2 regions of the Nocardiopsis sp. NPDC101807 genome follow, and region 2 is predicted to be linked to the other one. Evidence: riboswitches for the same ligand, from Rfam matches in the RefSeq annotation. Region 2 holds a riboswitch; the other holds the start of a gene.
What was found. A riboswitch is a leader RNA that binds a small molecule or an ion and turns the genes downstream of it on or off. The one in region 2 is predicted to bind S-adenosylmethionine.
Positions count from the first base shown of each region.

Region 1: linked by a shared signal. The riboswitch ahead of ACIRPH_RS03355 (aminotransferase class V-fold PLP-dependent enzyme) and the one ahead of thrC (threonine synthase) in region 2 are both predicted to bind S-adenosylmethionine.

Region 1 covers NZ_JBIWMK010000001.1:764,484-773,044, reverse strand. The annotation lists gene ACIRPH_RS03370 (acyl-CoA dehydrogenase family protein) at 1-880, opposite strand, end outside; gene ACIRPH_RS03365 (CaiB/BaiF CoA transferase family protein) at 877-2,238, opposite strand; gene ACIRPH_RS03360 (DUF3870 domain-containing protein) at 2,246-2,629, opposite strand; SAM riboswitch class IV at 2,988-3,102, shown strand; gene ACIRPH_RS03355 (aminotransferase class V-fold PLP-dependent enzyme) at 3,162-4,532, shown strand; gene ACIRPH_RS03350 (ABC transporter ATP-binding protein) at 4,769-5,578, shown strand; gene ACIRPH_RS03345 (FtsX-like permease family protein) at 5,575-8,166, shown strand; gene ACIRPH_RS03340 (SAM-dependent methyltransferase) at 8,469-8,561, shown strand, end outside.
Region 2 covers NZ_JBIWMK010000005.1:486,285-494,845, forward strand. The annotation lists gene ACIRPH_RS18390 (trehalose-6-phosphate synthase) at 58-1,500, opposite strand; SAM riboswitch class I at 1,805-1,946, shown strand; gene thrC (threonine synthase) at 1,960-3,219, shown strand; gene ACIRPH_RS18400 (ubiquitin-like small modifier protein 1) at 3,300-3,578, shown strand; gene ACIRPH_RS18405 (PadR family transcriptional regulator) at 3,828-4,427, shown strand; gene ACIRPH_RS18410 (ATP-binding cassette domain-containing protein) at 4,947-5,918, shown strand; gene ACIRPH_RS18415 (ABC transporter permease) at 5,915-6,715, shown strand; gene groL (chaperonin GroEL) at 7,155-8,561, shown strand, end outside.

The DNA.
Region 1 (8,561 bases), on a different contig from region 2:
GGGTGAGCTGGAACCCGCCGATCGGCTGCCCGAACTGCTCGCGTGTCGCCGCGTACTCCAGGGCCGCCTCGTAGCAGGCGCGCGCGGCGCCGACGGCGCCCCACACGATGCCGTAGCGGGCCTCGTTCAGGCACGACAGGGGCGCCCCCAGGCCCTTCGAGGCGGGCAGCACCGCGTCGGCGGGCAGGCGCACCCCCTCCAGGACGAGTTCGGAGGTGATGGACGCGCGCAGCGACAGCTTCCTGTGGATGACGTTGGCGGAGAACCCGGGGGTGTCGGTGGGCACCACGAACCCGCGGATGCCGTCCCCGGTGGCCGCCCACACCACGGCCACGTCGGCGACGGACCCGTTGGTGATCCACATCTTGGTGCCGTCGAGCACCCAGTCTGTGCCGTCCCTGCGGGCGCGGGTGCGCATGGAGCCCGGGTCGGAGCCGGAGTCGGGCTCGGTCAGCCCGAAGCAGCCGACGGCCTCGCCCGCCGCCATCCTCGGCAGCCACGCGTCCTTCTGCTCCTCGGAGCCGAACTTGTGGATGGCGGCCATGGCCAGCGAGCCCTGCACGGACACGAAACTGCGCAGACCCGAGTCGACGGCCTCCAGCTCGCGGCAGGCCAGCCCGTAGGCCACGGCGCTGGAGCCGCCGCAGCCGTACCCCTCCAGGTGCATGCCCAGGAGCCCGAGGTCCCCGAAGGCCTTGGCGAGCCCGCGCGGGTCGGGCAGGGTGCCGGCGTCGAACCACTCGGCCACGTTCGGCAGCAGTTCGCGCGAGGCGAAGCCGCGCACGGCGTCGCGGACGTCCCGCTCGGTGTCGGACAGCTCGGCGTCCAGGGCCAGGAAGTCGTGCGGGTCCGGTGCGGCGGGCCTGCGGGAGTCGCTCATGGGTGGGTGTCCCTTCGTGGTGCGTCGGCCGGTGCGGCCTGGGGCGGGGTCGCGGGGGCGGTTCGGCGGTCGGACGCCGGTGCGGGTTCGGGCTCCTGGACGGCCCCGCGCCCGACCATCGCGTCCACGCGCGCCGCGTCCACGCCGAGTTCGGCGAGGATCCGGCGGGAGTGCTGTCCGAGGAGCGGCGGGGCCGTGAGCGGCGGCGGGGCGCCCTCCAGCCGGAACCCCGCCCGGACCTGCTCGATCAGCCCCGCCGTGGGGTGCTCCACGGTGCGCAGGACGTCGTCGCCGGCGGCGTCGGACGTGCGCAGCGCGTCCAGCACCCCGCGCACCCGCCCCACCGGGACCCCGGCCCCGACCAGCAGGTCCATCCAGTGGTCGGCCGGCTCGGCGCGCAGGACGGCCGACAGCTCACCCACCAGTGCGTCGCGGTGGGCCACGCGCCCCGGGTTGGTGGCGTAGCGCGGGTCCTCGGCCAGGTCGGGGCGGTCCAGGGCCCGGCACAGCCGCTGGTACAGGGCGTCGTTGCCGGCGGCGACCACGATCTCGGCGTCGGAGGCCGAGAAGACCTGGTAGGGCACGATCGTGGTGTGGGCGTTGCCGACACGGGCCGGCTCCGCCCCCGTCACGAGCGCCTGCTGTGTGAGGTTGACCAGGCCGGACAGCGTGGAGTTGATCAGCGACGCGCTGACGTTCTCGCCGCGGCCGGTCGCGCGGGCCCTCATCAGCGCCCCGAGGATGCCGACGGCGGCGTTGAGCCCGGTCAGCACGTCGGTGAGGGCGACCCCCACCTTGCTCGCCGGTCCGTCGGCCGGGCCGGTGGTCGCCATCAGGCCGCTCTCGGCCTGCACGACGATGTCGAACCCGGGGCGGGTGGCCGGCTCGTGCTCCGGGCCGAAGCCGCTCACGGAGCAGTAGACGACGGCGGGGTTGCGCGCGCTCACCGCCTCGTAGCCGAGCCCGAGCCGGTCGATCACGCCGGGGCGGAAGTTCTGGACGACCACGTCGGAGGACGCGCACAGGTCCTGGACGGCGGCCAGGCCCTCGGGGTCCTTCAGGTCCACGGCCAGGCTGCGCTTGTTGCGGTTCACCGACAGGAAGTAGGCGGCCTCTCCGGGGCCTCCGCCCCCGTCGGCGGGACCCGCCCAGGGCGGGCCCCACGCCCGGGTGTCGTCGCCGCGACCGGGCTGTTCGACCTTGACCACCTCCGCGCCCATGTCGGCGAGGAGCATGGTGGCGTACGGGCCCGCCAGGACGCGGGAGAGGTCGGCCACGCGCACCCCCGCCAGGGGCAGAGGGGCGGCCGGGCCGGCGGAGTCGGGCGCGGGGCCCGCGCCGGATCGGGTGTCTGTCACGGGTGCGTCACTCCTCGGCGTCGGCGCCGCCGGGCAGCTGGTCGCCCTCCCGCAGCTGGTGGTAGGACTCCAGGCAGCGGCGCAGGGCGGTGGTCAGAGCGGCGCCGGACTGGCCGGCGTACCGCGTCTGCACCCGGCTGACCAGCTCGGCGATGTCCTCGGTGACCGAGGCCCCCTCGACCAGGGCGCGGAAGAAGTCCTTGCCCAGGTCGGTGAGCAGGGTGGTGTCCGCGGCGACGATGCGGCCGTCCGCGGTGTCCACGGCGAGGACGACGCCGAGCCGCTGGTACTGGGAATGGCTGGCCACGGAGTCGGGAAGCCGGGCGTAGCCGGAGATGAGGACAACCCTGGGGTTGCGGAGGACCTGCTGGATACGGTCGTCGCCGTGCAACGGACACACCTCTCGCTCGCGGGCATGCGAAAACTCCAACGCTCTGGAGTCTCGCGCCTGGAGGGCGGCCGGGGAAAACCGGGCGCCCGCGGCGTGAGGGCAGGCACCCCAAGTATGTCCTGACCGGTTCGGCGGCTGTCAAGCGGGGCGCGGCCCGTCCGGCGGACCGCCCGGGCCGCGCCGCCCGCCCCTGCCTCCCCGCGCCCTCCGACGCGGCCGCGTGCCCCGCGCGCGGCCCCCGCCGTCCGTGCGGATGGGCCCGCCGGGTCTTCCGCGCCCCGGGCCCGTCGGTGCGTGGCCCGGGCCACAGGGGGGACTCCTGGTCCCCCCTGGGACGTGTGTGCTAGCCTGCCTCGCAGGTCACGAGTACCAGCGCTAAGCCCCGGCTTGCTGGTCGGCAACCCTCCTTCCGCGGTGGGGTGCCCCGGGTGAGGACCAGGTCCCGACACGACCGTGTCGGACAAGCGCGGACCCCTGTGGTGCAGCCGTGACGGCGCCCCGCGGGTCCCACGACCCGCAGAAGAGGTGCCCCATGACCGTCGTCAGCCCCATCCACACCGCGCGCTCGTTCCGTTCCGCCGCCCCGTCCGGACACCCTTCGGGCGGCACCGCCGAGTGCACGGTCGTCGCCTCGGACGAGGGCGTCCCCCTGGTCACCGGCGGGCGCGTGGAGTACGCGAACTTCGACTACGCCGCCAGCGCCCCCTGCCTGACCCCCGTCGCGGACGCCCTGGCCGACGCGCTGCCCTACTACGCGAGCGTGCACCGGGGCGCGGGCCACCACTCCCAGGTGAGCACCGACGCCTACGAGCGTGCCCGCCGCAGCGTCGCCCGCTTCCTCGGGGCCCGCTCGGAACCCGCCGACGCGGTCGTGTTCGTGCGGGGCACCACCGACGCCCTCAACCTCCTGGCCCGGTCCGTGCCGGAGGGATGCACGGTCGTGGTGTTCGAGACCGAGCACCACGCCGCCCTCCTGCCCTGGGAGCACCCCGCCGCGCGGGCCGGGAGAGTGGTCCGCCTGCCGCTGCCCGCCACCCCCGAGGCGGCCGTCGAGGCGGCCCGCACCGCGCTGCGGGAGTCCCCCGAGGGCCCCAGGCTCCTGTGCGTGACCGCCGCCTCCAACGTCACGGGCGAGATCTGGCCGGTCGGGGAGCTGGTCGCGGCCGCGCACGCCGAGGACGCCCGCGTGGTCGTGGACGCCGCCCAGTACGTGCCGCACCTGCCGTTCAGCCTGGAGGAGACCGGCGCCGACTACGTGGCGCTGTCCGCGCACAAGCTCTACGCGCCCTTCGGCTCCGGGGTGCTGGCCGGACGCGCCGACTGGCTGCGCGAGGCCGTCCCGTACCTGTCCGGGGGCGGCGCCACGCGACTGGTCACCGAGCACGACGTGGTGTGGAACGACCTCCCCGCGCGCCACGAGGCGGGCAGCCCCAACGTGCTCGGCGCCGTGGCCCTGGCCGCCGCCTGCGACGCCCTCACCCCCGACGCGCAGGGACTCCTGCACATCCGCGAGTCCGCCCTGCTGGAGCGGCTGCGCTCCGGACTCGCCGACGTGGAGGGCGTCACCGAGCTGACCCTGTGGGGCGACGAGCACCCGAGGGTCGGCATCGTCTCGTTCACGGTGGACGGGCTGCCCGCCGACCTGCTGGCCGCGGCGCTCTCCGCCGAGCACGGCATCGGGGTGCGGGACGGGCTCTTCTGCGCCCACCCGCTCACCCGGCACCTGCTGCCCGAGGGCCACTCCCAGGCGGTCCGGGCGAGCCTGGGGGTCGGGACGACCCCGGAGCACGTGGACCGGCTCGTCGGAGCGATCGCCGCCCTGGTCGCCCACGGGCCGGTCTGGGAGTACGCCGACCGCGACGGCCGCCTGGTCCCGGTTCCGGACCCGCGCGACGTGTTCTGACGCGGGAGCGGCGCCCGGCAGGAGGCGCCCCGGCGGCGGACAGGCCGCCGGGGCGCGCCCGTACCCGGCCCCGCAGGCGCGGGGCACGCGGGGCCGCGATGGTGGTGCTGACTGTAGCTCGCATCGGACAGCGCGCGGCATGGTTCGCCGGCGCCGGGCTCCGTAGCGTCGTCAGGGACGTGGACGGCCCTTGCCGAGTCACGTCCTTCCCCGACGCCGACCCGCGAGGATCCGCCATGCCCGCACCGTTTCGCACCCCCACGAGCACAGCTCCGGGCAGCCGGCCCCCCGCACCGGGCGCCGTGAGCGGCCCCGCCGGGGCCGCGGTCGCCCTCACGGCGGTCCACCGCTCCTACACCGACGGCGACGGCCGCGTGTCCGCCCTGGACGGGGTCACCCTCAGGGTCCCCCGGGGGACCTTCCTCGCCGTCATGGGGCCCTCCGGCTCCGGCAAGAGCACCCTGCTCAACTGCGCCTCCGGCCTGGACCGCGTCACCTCCGGCACGGTCGAGATCGGGGGGAGGGACATCGGCGGACTGCGGGAACCGGACCTCACCGTCTTCCGCCGCGACCACGTGGGGTTCGTCTTCCAGTCCTACAACCTGGTCCCCACCCTCACGGCGGAGGACAACATCACCCTCCCCCTGCGCCTGGCCGGGGTGCGGCCGGACACCGCGTGGATCGACGAGCTCGTCCGCAGGGTGGGTGTGGCGGACCGGTTGGGGCACCGGCCCCCGGAGCTGTCCGGCGGCCAGCAGCAGCGGGTCGCCATCGTGCGCGCACTCGCCGCCCGGCCCGACATCGTCTTCGCGGACGAGCCCACCGGCGCCCTCGACGGCGCCACCGCAGACCGGACGCTGTCCCTGCTCAGGGGGATCGTGGACGACCTCGGCCAGACCGTCGTCATGGTCACCCACGACCCCGCCGCCGCGGCCCGCGCCCACGACACCGCCGTGATGGCCTCGGGGCGGGTCGTGGACCTCCTCCACGCGCCCGCCGCCGCGGACCTCGCCGGACGCCTCGCCTCCCTGGGGGCGGACCGATGACCGGGACGCCCGACGCGCGCGCCGTCCCCGGCCGCCGGGGCCGCGTGCCCCTGGCACTGGAGCTGGCCAGGGGCCGCGCCGCGTCCCTGGCAGCCGTCGCCGTCGCGGTCCTCGGCGGGTCCGCCCTCATCACGGTCGGCGGGGTCGTCGCCGACACCGGTGTCCGCTCCGCCCTCCCGGCGGGCCGCCTCGCGGGCGCCGACGTCGTCGTCACGGCGCCCCAGAGCGTGGAGGTGCCCGAGGACCTCGACATCGCCCTTCCCGAACGGGCGACCGTCCCCGGGACCGTGGTGGACGCACTGGCCGAGCTGCCCGAGGTCGGCCTGGCCGTCGGCGACGTGGGTTTCCAGGCCGCGGTCCTGGGCGGGGACGGGCCCGTGGCAGGCGCCGATCCGCGCACCGCCGGGCACGGATGGGCCTCGGCCTCCCTGGCGGGAGGGGGCGCCCTGACCGGCGAGCCGCCGCGCGGCCCCGGCGAGGTGGTCCTGGACCGCGCCTCGGCGGAGGCGTCGGGCGCGGAGGTCGGCGGGGACGTCCGCCTCGTGGCGGGAGGCCGGACGGGCGCGTACCGGCTGACCGGGGTCCTGGACACCCCGGCGCCCCTGATCCTCGTGGAGGACTCCACCGCCGCGGACCTGGCCGGACGCTCCGAAGGCCCCCGCGAGGGCACCGTCGACCTGGTCGGCCTGCACGCCGCGGAGGGCGTCACCGACGCCGAGCTCCGCTCCGCGGTGGAGGCGAGCGCCGTGTTCGCCGAACACGGCCTCGTCGCCCTCAGCGGCGACCGGCGCGGCGACGCCGAGTCGCCGGGGGCGGCGTCCGCACGGTCGGTGCTGGTCGCGATCGCCGCCTCGCTCGGCGGCACCGTCCTGATCGTCGTCGGTTCCACGGTCGCCGGCGCCCTCTCGGTGTCCGTCGCGGCCCAGCGCCGGGACCTCGCCCTCCTGCGGGCGGTCGGCGCCACCCCGCGCCAGATCCGCCGCCTCTTCGCCGTTCCCCACCTGCTCGCCGCCGCCCTGGCCCTGCCCTTCGGGATCGCCGCGGGCTACCTGCTGGGGGAGGGCGCGCTCCGGGGCCTCGCCGCGCTGGGGACGGCGCCCGCGGGCCTGCCCGCCGTCCTCGGGCCCGTGCCCGGCCCGGCCGCGGCGGCCCTGACCCTCCTCGCGGTGTGGGCGGCCTGCGCGGGAGCGACCCGCCGCACGGCGAGGGCCGCCCCCGTCGACGCCCTCGCTGAGTCCGTCGCCGAACCGCGTGCCCCGGGCCGTGCCCGCACCTGGGCGGGGGCCGTCCTGCTGGCGGTCTCGGTGGCCGTCTCGGCTCCCGCGCTGGTCCTGGACGCCACGGAGGCGGCGGCCGGCGCTGCAGTGGCGTCACTGGTCGCGGCGGTCGGCCTGGCCCTGGCAGGACCGGCCCTGGTCCGCCGGGTGAGCGGGGTGGCCGCCCGTCTGCTGCCCTCCCGGGTCTCGCCGCTGACCTGGCTCGCCGTGCAGAACCTGCACGGGCACTCCGTCCGGGTGGCCGGCGCGGCGAGCGCCCTGGCCATGACGGTGGCCTTCACCCTGGGGCAGACCTACGCGCAGACCTCGCTGTCCGCCGCGGGCGACGCCCAGCGCGCGGCGGGGGAGAGGGCCGACCTCGTGGTGACCGCACCCGGCCTGGGCGGGGTCCCCGCGGACTTCGCGGAGGAGGTCCGCCGGTCGCCCGCGGTGGAGGAGGCCGTCGCGGTCACACCGACCGCGGTGGTGGGCGCCGACCGCTTCGCCCTGCCCGGGGAGGAGCCCGGGACGGCGTACCTGGAGGCGGCCGCCCAGGTCGTCGGCCCGGGGGCGCAGCGGGTCCTGGACCTGGACGTGGTCGAGGGGGACCTGGGCCGTCTGTCCGGGGAGACGGTCGCGGTGAGCGCCTCGGCGGCGCGCCGGTTCGGCACCGGCGCGGGGGAGACGTTCACGTTCCGGACCGGCGACGGCGCGCAGGTCGACGCGGAGGTGGTCGCCGTGTACCGCAGGGACCTGGGATACGGGTCGGTCACCCTGTCGGCGGACCTGGCGCGGGGCCACGTCACCGGCGACGTCGACGCGCGGCTCCTGGTCCTGGCGGCTCCGGGTCAGGAGGACGAGGCGCGCCGCGTGCTGGAGGCGGCGGCCGGGGGCCGTCCCGGGGTGGAGGTCGCGGAGGCGGGCGCCGCGGAGGAGGGCGGTCAGGGGCTGGCCGCCGACGCCGTCCTCAACCTGGTCGTCCTGCTGGCGCTGGTCGGCTACATGGTGCTGGCGGTCGCCAACCGGCTCTCCGCCCAGACCCTGCAGCGGCGGGGCGAGGCGGACGCCCTGCGGGCGATCGGGATGACGCCGGGGCAGACCCGGTCGGTGCTGCGCAGGGAGGCAGCGATGATCGCCCTCGGCGCCAACGCCGCCGGGCTCCTGGCCGTGCTGTTCCCGCTCCTCTGCGTGGGCGCGGCCCTGCTCGGGAGGCCCTTCCCCGCGGGTCCGCTCTGGCCGGTGCCCGTGGCGGTCCTGGGCGTGTCGGCCGTGGCCTGGCTGTGCGTGGCGGTGCCCGCCAGGAAGTTGACCGCCTCCCCGACGCGTCGTTGAGCGGCGGGGGCGGACGGGCGGTGGAGGGGCACGGCGGCGCCGGAAGAGCCGTCGCGCCCCTCCCGCTCGGGGCCACCGGCGGTGCCCGTCAGGGCTTCCGGCACGGATGTTCCGGAACCTTGCGTCGCACGAGGCAACAAACAGTACAACAGGGCATATTTCACTCCAGTGTGTGCCGGGGATCACTTTCCCAACCTGTAGCATCGGGCCCTGACGGCATGGCGCGACGCCGACGGGCCCGACCGGTCCGCTCCTCGGCGCGTCCTGCCTCCCGCGAGCGAACCGGCTGGGGGAGTGTGACCGTGACGGACGTCCGAGGACCCGAGGCAGGTCCGCTCGCGGCCGTGTCCAGGCAGCGGCAACCCGCGCAGGTCCCCGGACGGCGGTCGCGCGTG
Region 2 (8,561 bases):
GCGCCCCGGGACCCGCGCCGTCCGGCCCGGGGCGGTCGGCCCGCCCGCCGCCCCCGGTCAGTCCAGGGACCGCAGCTGGTCCTGGAACCACCGGCGCGGCGGCAGGGCCACGGCGGCCTCCACCAGCCCCTCCCGGCGCTTGCGGCGCTCCTCCTCGGGCATCGACAGGGCGCGGTGCAGCGCCTCCGCGGTCTCCAGCGTGTCGTAGGGGTTGACCAGCAGGGCGTGCCGCCCCAGCTCGTCGGCGGCGCCCGCCTCGCGCGAGAGCACCAGCACCGCGTCGCGCTCCGACAGCACCGGCCCCTCCTTGGCCACCAGGTTCATGCCGTCCCGGGTCGGGTTGACCAGCAGGACGTCGGCCATACGGAACGACGCCAGCGACCGCGGGTAGTCGTCGTTGACCTCCAGCACCAGGGGCGTCCACTCGGGGGTCGCGAACTCCTCGTTGATCTCCTTGGCGGTCCGCAGCACCGCGTCGGTGTACTCGCGGTACTCGGGCACGTCCCCGCGGCTCGGGTAGGCGAACGCCAGGTGCGTCACCCGGCCGCGCCACTCCGGGTGGGAGGTCAGCAGCTCCCGGTACGCCTCCAGCCCGCGCACGATGTTCTTGGACAGCTCGGTGCGGTCCACCCGCACGATGAGCCGGGTGTCGCCGACGGCCTCCCGCAGGGTCTCGCCGCGCGCGGCCACGGCCGGCTCGGCGGCGCTCGCGCGCAGCCCCTCCTCGTCCGCGCCGAGCGCGTGCACGCCCACGCCGACCAGCCGGCCGCCGTACTCCACGGTGCGCCGCGCGAAGTCCACCTCCGCGCGCAGGATCTCCGCGCAGCAGCGCAGGAACGCGTCCGCCCAGCGGGGGCTCAGGAAACCGAGCCGGTCCGCGCCGAGCATGCCCTCCAGCAGCTCGCGGGCGACGTGCTCGGGCAGCATCCGGAAGTACTCCGGCGGCGCCCACGGCGTGTGGGAGAAGTGCGCGATGCGCAGGTCGGGGCGGCGGGCGCGCAGGATGCGCGGCACCAGCGCCAGGTGGTAGTCCTGCACGGCCACGCGGGCGCCGTCCGCGGCGCCGGAGACCAGGGCCTCGGCGAACGCGTTGTTGTAGGCGGTGTAGTCGTCCCACTGCCGCCGGAACTCCGAGCCGAACGAGGGCTTGTTCGGGATGTCGTACAGCATGTGCTGCACGAACCACAGGGTCGAGTTGGCGACCCCGGTGTAGGCGCCCTGGAAGGTCCGCTCGGGGATGTCCAGCATGTGGACCCGCATGCCGTCGAGGTCGTGCGCGCGGTCCAGCCGGGCCCCGGGCGCCTCCTCGGCCGCCCTCCTGTCGGTGTCGGACAGGGCGGCGCACACCCAGAGGCTGTCGATCTCCGTGGCGACGGAGATCATGCCGGACACGAGACCTCCCCCGCCCCGGCGCTGTTCCAGCGAACCGTCGTCGCCGGTGGAGAAGGACACCGGCCCCCGGTTGGAGGCGATGAGGATCTGGGCCTTGTCCTTGTCCACGTGGTCGTCCTCTCGAAGGTGCGGATGGGCCGTCGCCGCCGACGGGGCGGTCGGACGCGGCCTGCGCGGAAGCGGATCGCACCCTATGTCTCGCCGGTCGACAGCCGCCCCAAACCCCTCGGGGCCCGACGGTGCCGGGCGTCACGCCCCCGAAACACGGCACGCGCGCCCCCGGAGCGCCGACCGGCGGCGTCTCAGCATGTGAGCGGGTTCGTGTTACCCGGATCACCAGCCGTGGAAAACCGGACGACGAGTCCGTTACAGTGACCGTGCGGATCCGACAGGACCGCCCACAACTTCATATTGCTCATCCAGAGGGGTGGAGGGACCGGCCCTGCGAAGCCCCGGCAACCATCCCAGCACGCACTACTCACGAACCCGTGAGGCGGCTGGGGCAGGTGCCAACTCCGGCCTGGGGACAAGGTGTCCGCCAGGGAAGATGAGGGGAGACGCCTCGCTATGGCGATCACTGCCGCCGAACCCACCTCCGTCCGCGCCTTCGGCCCCGGAACCGCGCTCTCCTGTCGCGAATGCGGCCGGCGCTACGAACTCACCCCCAAGTTCGCCTGCGAGTTCTGCTTCGGCCCCCTGGAGGTGGCCTACGAGTTCGGGGACGTCACCCGCGCCGACATCGAGAGCGGCCCCAACAGCATCTGGCGCTACCGCTCCCTCCTCCCGGTCCCGGACAACGTGGCCGAGCTGCCCAACATGGCCCCCGGCCTGACCCCGCTGGTGAAGGCCGACCGCCTCGCCGCCGAGCTGGGCATCGACTCCCTGTACGTCAAGGACGACTCCGGCAACCCCACGCACTCCTTCAAGGACCGCGTGGTCGCCATCGCGGTCGAGGCGGCGCGCACCTTCGGCTTCACCACCCTGTCCTGCTCCTCCACGGGCAACCTGGCCGGCGCGGTCGGCGCCGCCGCCGCGCGCGCCGGGTTCGAGTCCTGCGTGTTCATCCCCGCGGGGCTGGAGGAGGCCAAGGTCGTCATGGCCGCCGTCTACGGGGGCAAGGTCGTCGCCATCGACGGCAACTACGACGACGTCAACCGCTTCTGCTCCGAGCTCATCGGAGACCCGGCCGGCGAGGGCTGGGGGTTCGTCAACGTCAACCTGCGCCCCTACTACGGCGAGGGCTCCAAGACGCTGGCCTACGAGATCGCCGAGCAGCTCGGCTGGCAGCTGCCGGAGCAGATCGTCGTCCCGATCGCCTCCGGCTCCCAGCTCACCAAGATCGACAAGGGCTTCCAGGAGCTGATCGGGCTCGGCCTGGTCGAGGACCGCCCGTACCGGATCTTCGGCGCCCAGGCCACGGGCTGCTCCCCGGTCGCGCAGGCCTGGGAGAAGGGCATCGACGTCATCCAGCCGGTCAAGCCCGACACCATCGCCAAGTCGCTGGCGATCGGCAACCCGGCGGACGGCCCGTACGTGCTCGACATCGCCCAGCGCACCGGCGGCTCCGTGGAGCACGTGGGCGACGACGAGATCGTCGACGCCATCAAGCTCCTCGCCCGCACCGAGGGCGTCTTCGCCGAGACGGCGGGCGGCGTCACCACGGGCGTGCTCCGCAAGCTGGTGCGCGAGGGCAGGCTCGACCCGAAGGCGCGGACCGTGGTGCTCAACACCGGGGACGGGCTCAAGACCCTCAACGCGGTGGACGCCGGCGTGACGGCCACGATCAAGCCGTCCCTGAGCGCGTTCGCCGACGCGGGCCTCGCCTGACCGCCGCCCCGCGAGCACAGTCCCTCCCGGCGGGGCCGTACGACGGCCCGCCGACCCACACCAGAAGGAAGAACACCGCCATGAGCGCCAGCGTCCGTGTCCCCACCATCCTGCGCACCTACACCGACGACGCCTCCGAGGTCGAGGCGAAGGGCAGCACCCTCGCCGAACTCCTGGACGACCTGGAGGCCAACTACCCGGGCATCCGCGCCCGCATCCTCGACGACAACGGCAAGGTGCGCCGCTTCGTCAACGTGTACGTCGGCGACGAGGACGTGCGCTTCGAGAAGGGCCTCCAGACCGAGATCGCCGACGGCGCCAAGGTCTCCATCATCCCGGCCGTCGCCGGGGGCTGCTGACCGGTCCGCCGGGCGCCGTCCCGGCGCCGCCCGCCACCGCCCGCGAGGGGGCGGCCCGTCCCGCCGTGACGCGCGGGGGAGGGGCCGCCCCCTCGCGGCGTGTCCGGGTCCTCCCTGCGCCCGCCGGTCGCGGTCGGCCGTTCGTGCCCCGCGCCCGCGCCCGGTCCGTCCGCCGGGGCGGGAGCACCGGGAGGGGCCGGGCGCGCCCCGCCTCGTATTCTGGGGGCAGGGAGACGAGTGAGGACGGCGATGTCGGCGACGAGGCTGCTGGTGCTGGGCGCGGTGCGGATCCACGGGGGGACCCACGGGTACCGGGTGGGCCGCGAACTCATGTCCTGGGGCGCCAAGGACTGGGCCAACGTCAAGTGGGGGTCCATCTACCACGCGCTCAACAAGCTCACCTCCGAGGGAAGGCTGCGGGAGTTCACCGCCCCCGGCGACGAGGAGGTGGGCCGCACCTCCTACGCGCTCACCGACGAGGGGGAGGCCGAACTCCGCCGGCTGATGGGCGAGGCCCTGCGCCACACCGGTGACGACCACGGCCTGCTGTGCGCCGGGATCACCCTGATGACCTCGCTGCCGCGCGCGGAGGCGGTCGGGCTGCTCAAGGAGCGGCTCACCGCCCTGGAGGAGGCGTCCCCGGGGCTGGGCGACGCGGTCCGGGCCACGGACGCCGAGTGGGGCAAGCCGCCGCACGTGCGCGAGCTGTTCACGCTGTGGCGGCTCACCATGGACGCCGGCGCGGAGTGGACCCGTCGGCTGATCGCCTCGCTGGAGGCCGGGAAGTACACGATGGCCGACGACAGCCCCCGCGCCTTCGGGCTGCCGCCGGTACGCGACGACGTCTGACCCCCGGCCGCCCGGCCCCGTACGCCGACCCGCTCGCGCGCCGTTCCCGTGGCCGACCGTGCCCGGACGTTCCGTGGCCGTCGTGCCTCCGTGCCTTCCGCTCACCGTGCCCGGCCGTGCCCCGCCACCGGGACCCGGGGTGGCCGGGCCTGCCCCCGGGGGGCCGCCCCCGGGCCGGGTCACCGTCCCGGGGGGCGCCCGGTCCCGGCTCCCCGGCCCCTTCGGCACGGCCGCCCCGCGGCGCGACTTCGCCCCCGCGCCTCTCGCGTTTCCCGTGCTTTCCGCGCTTCCCGTGACCTGGACGCCCCTCGCCCTTCCCGGGCGTCCTTCCGCGTGCCCTCCGTGCCCGGCCCGGCGGAACCCGCCTCCGAGCCGTCCTCTCGCACTGCCCCGTCACCGCTCCCTGTGCCGTCCGCGCGTCTGAGCAGGGACAGTCGTCGATGTTGATATTCAAGTTTGAACATCCGCCGGAGATGGGGCAGACTCGTCGCCGCATTCAAGTTTGAATAAGGAGGCGGGATGATCCACACGCACGAGCTGGCCCGGACGTTCCGGGTCGGCAAGGACGTCGTCGAGGCCGTGCGCGGCGTCGACATCGACGTCGAGGAGGGCGAACTCGTCGCGATCCTCGGGCCCAACGGGGCCGGTAAGTCCACCACGCTGCGCATGCTCACCACACTGCTGGAGCCCACCTCGGGGACCGCCACGGTCGCCGGGCGCGACATCCGCACCGAGCCCGCCGAGGTGCGCCGCCGGATCGGGTTCGTCGGCCAGGGGAACGGGGCCGGCGGCGACCAGCGGGTCGGGGAGGAGCTGCGCACGCAGGGACTCCTGTACGGGCTCGACCGCCGCACCGCTCGCCGCCGCGCCGACGAGCTGCTCGACCTGCTGGACCTGGGGGGCGCCTCCGACCGGGAGGCGGGCAAGCTCTCCGGCGGCCAGCGCCGCAGGCTCGACATCGCCATGGGGCTCGTCCACGAGCCCGGCCTGCTGTTCCTGGACGAGCCCTCCACCGGCCTCGACCCGCACAGCCGCGCCAACCTGTGGGAGCACGTGGCCCGGCTGCGCGAACGGCTCGGCACCACGGTCGTGCTGACCACGCACTACCTCGACGAGGCCGACGACGTGGCCGAGCGGGTCCTGGTCATCGACCACGGACGCGTCATCGCCGACGGCACCGCCGACGAGCTCAAGGGCAAGGTGTCCGGGGACCTGGTCACCTTCTCCGTGGGGAGCGGGGAGGACGCGCGCACGGGCGCCGGGATCGCCGAACGGGTGCCCTCCGCCGGACCCGCCGAGGTGGTCGCCGCCGTGGGCCGGGACCCGGAGGTGCGCTTCCGCGTGGAGCGCGGCGACGGCGTCCTGCCCGAACTGCTGCGCACCCTCGACGCGGCCGGGGTCGCGCTGCTCTCCGTGCGGGTGCAGCGGCCCACCCTGGACGACGTGTTCCTGACCCTGACCGGGCGCAGCCTGCGCGAGGAGGAGGCATGAGCGTGAGCGGACTGCCGAGGACGGCCGGGGCGGCCCCGGCGCGCGGGTCGGGCGTGGCGCGCGACACCTGGACCGTGTTCGTCCGCCAGATGCGCCCGCTGCTGCACCGGCCCCTGCTCCTGGGCTTCGGGATGCTCCAGCCGGTCCTGTACCTGGTGCTGTTCGCGCCCCTGCTCACCGGGCTGGCGGGGGCCGAGGGCGAGAACCCCTGGCAGTGGTTCGTGCCCGGCCTGCTGGTCATGCTCGCCCTGTTCACCGCCGGGTTCGCCGGGTTCGGCCTGCTCCCGGAGATGGCCTCCGGCGCGCACGAGCGGATGCTGGCCACCCCGGCGAGCCGGGTGTCGCTGCTGCTCGGCCGGGTGCTGCGGGACGTGGCGCAGATGATGGCGCAGATGGTGCTCATCATCGTTCTGGTGATCCCGTTCGGGTTCCGGGTCTCCGTGGCGGGCGCGGTGGTCGGCCTGCTCCTGCTCGCCGTCCTGGGGATCGGCCTGTCCACCCTGTCGTACCTGACGGCCCTGGCGGTGAAGCAGACGTACGTGTTCGCTCCGGTGCTCCAGACGGTGATCATGCCGCTCATGCTGCTGTCCGGCGTGCTGCTGCCGATGGAGCTGGCGCCGTCCTGGCTGTACGGCCTGTCCCGGGTCAACCCGGTGGCCTACGTCGTGGACGCCGAACGGGCCCTGTTCGCGGGCGACTGGGGCCTGTCGGTCGGGATCGGCTGGGCCGTCGCGGTCGCGCTGGCGGCCGCCGCGCTGGCGTTCGGATCGCGGGCGATGCGCAGGCTCGGCTCCTGAGGGCCGTGCCTGTTCCGGGCCTCCGCTTCGCTTCGGACCGTGCCCGGGTGCCTGTTCCGGGCCTCCGCCCCGCTTCGGTCCGGGGCCCGCACCGGGCTTCGATCCGCACGGGCCCCGGGCCGAAGCGGGCCGTTCGCGCAGGCACGGACGGTGGCGGAGCCTGTCCGCTGAGCGCGGAAATCCGCTCTTCACGGGGTGTATGCGCAGGTAGGGGCTGGTAGGAGGGGAGGGGAAATCGTGACCACATCGTTTGCACTCTCCATGGTCGAGTGCTAAAAAGGGACCTGGTTAGCACTCGCCTTCCTTGAGTGCTAACCGGATCGAGGCTGCGAGACCGCGGTTCCCGACAGCAGGGTTGTCGGAGCGCTCCGGTCGTCCGTCGCGGGCGCATGCCTCGTCCCATCGCGTATCAGCCCGGTCACGGGAGGACAAGAATCCAATGGCAGCCAAACTGATCGCGTTCGACGAGGAGGCCCGTCGCGGCCTCGAGCGCGGCATGAACCAGCTCGCGGACGCCGTCAAGGTCACGCTCGGCCCGAAGGGTCGCAACGTCGTCCTGGAGAAGAAGTGGGGCGCCCCCACGATCACCAACGACGGTGTCTCCATCGCCAAGGAGATCGAGCTCGAGGACCCGTGGGAGAAGATCGGGGCCGAGCTGGTCAAGGAGGTCGCCAAGAAGACCGACGACGTCGCGGGTGACGGCACCACCACCGCCACCGTGCTCGCCCAGGCCCTCGTCCGCGAGGGGCTGCGCAACGTCGCCGCCGGCGCCAACCCGATCAGCCTCAAGCGCGGCATCGAGGCCGCCGTCTCCCGCATCAACGAGGAGCTCGGCAACCTCTCCAAGGACATCGAGACCAAGGAGCAGATCGCCTCCACCGCCTCGATCTCCGCCGGCGACCCGCAGATCGGCGAGACCATCGCCGAGGCGATGGACAAGGTCGGCAAGGAAGGCGTCATCACCGTCGAGGAGGGGCAGACCTTCGGGCTCGAGCTGGAGCTCGCCGAGGGCATGCGCTTCGACAAGGGCTACATCTCGCCCTACTTCGCCACCGACCTCGAGCGCATGGAGACGGTCCTCGAGGACCCCTACATCCTCATCGTCAACTCCAAGATCTCGAACAACAACGAGTTCCTGCCGGTCGTCGAGAAGGTCCTCCAGGCCGGTCGTCCGCTCGTCGTCATCGCCGAGGACCTGGAGGGCGGCGCCCTCCAGACGCTGATCGTCAACAAGATCCGCGGCACCTTCAAGTCCGTCGCCGTCAAGGCCCCGGGCTTCGGTGACCGCCGCAAGGCCCAGCTCGGCGACATCGCCGTGCTGACCGGCGGCCAGGTCATCACCGAGGAGGTCGGCCTCAAGCTGGAGAACACCGAGCTCGACATGCTCGGCCGCGCCCGCAAGGTCGTCGTCACCAAGGACGAGACCACCATCGTGGACGGCGCCGGTGACGCCACCGCGATCGCCGGTCGCGTGAACGAGATCCGCAACGAGATCGAGCGCACCGACTCCGACTACGACCGCGAGAAGCTCCAGGAGCGTCTCGCCCGCCTGGCCGGCGGCGTGGCCGTCATCAAGGCCGGCGCCGCGACCGAGGTGGAGCTCAAGGAGCGCAAGCACCGCATCGAGGACGCCGTCCGCAACGCCAAGGCCGCGGTCGAGGAGGGCATCCTGCCCGGTGGTGGCGTCGCGCTGCTGCAGGCCAGCGTCCCCGCGTTCGCCAAGCTCGACCTGGACGGCGACGAGGCCATCGGCGCCGACATCGTGCGCCGCGCCATCGCGGAGCCGCTCAAGCAGATCGCCATCAACGCCGGCCTCGAGGGCGGCGTCGTGGCGGAGAAGGTCCGC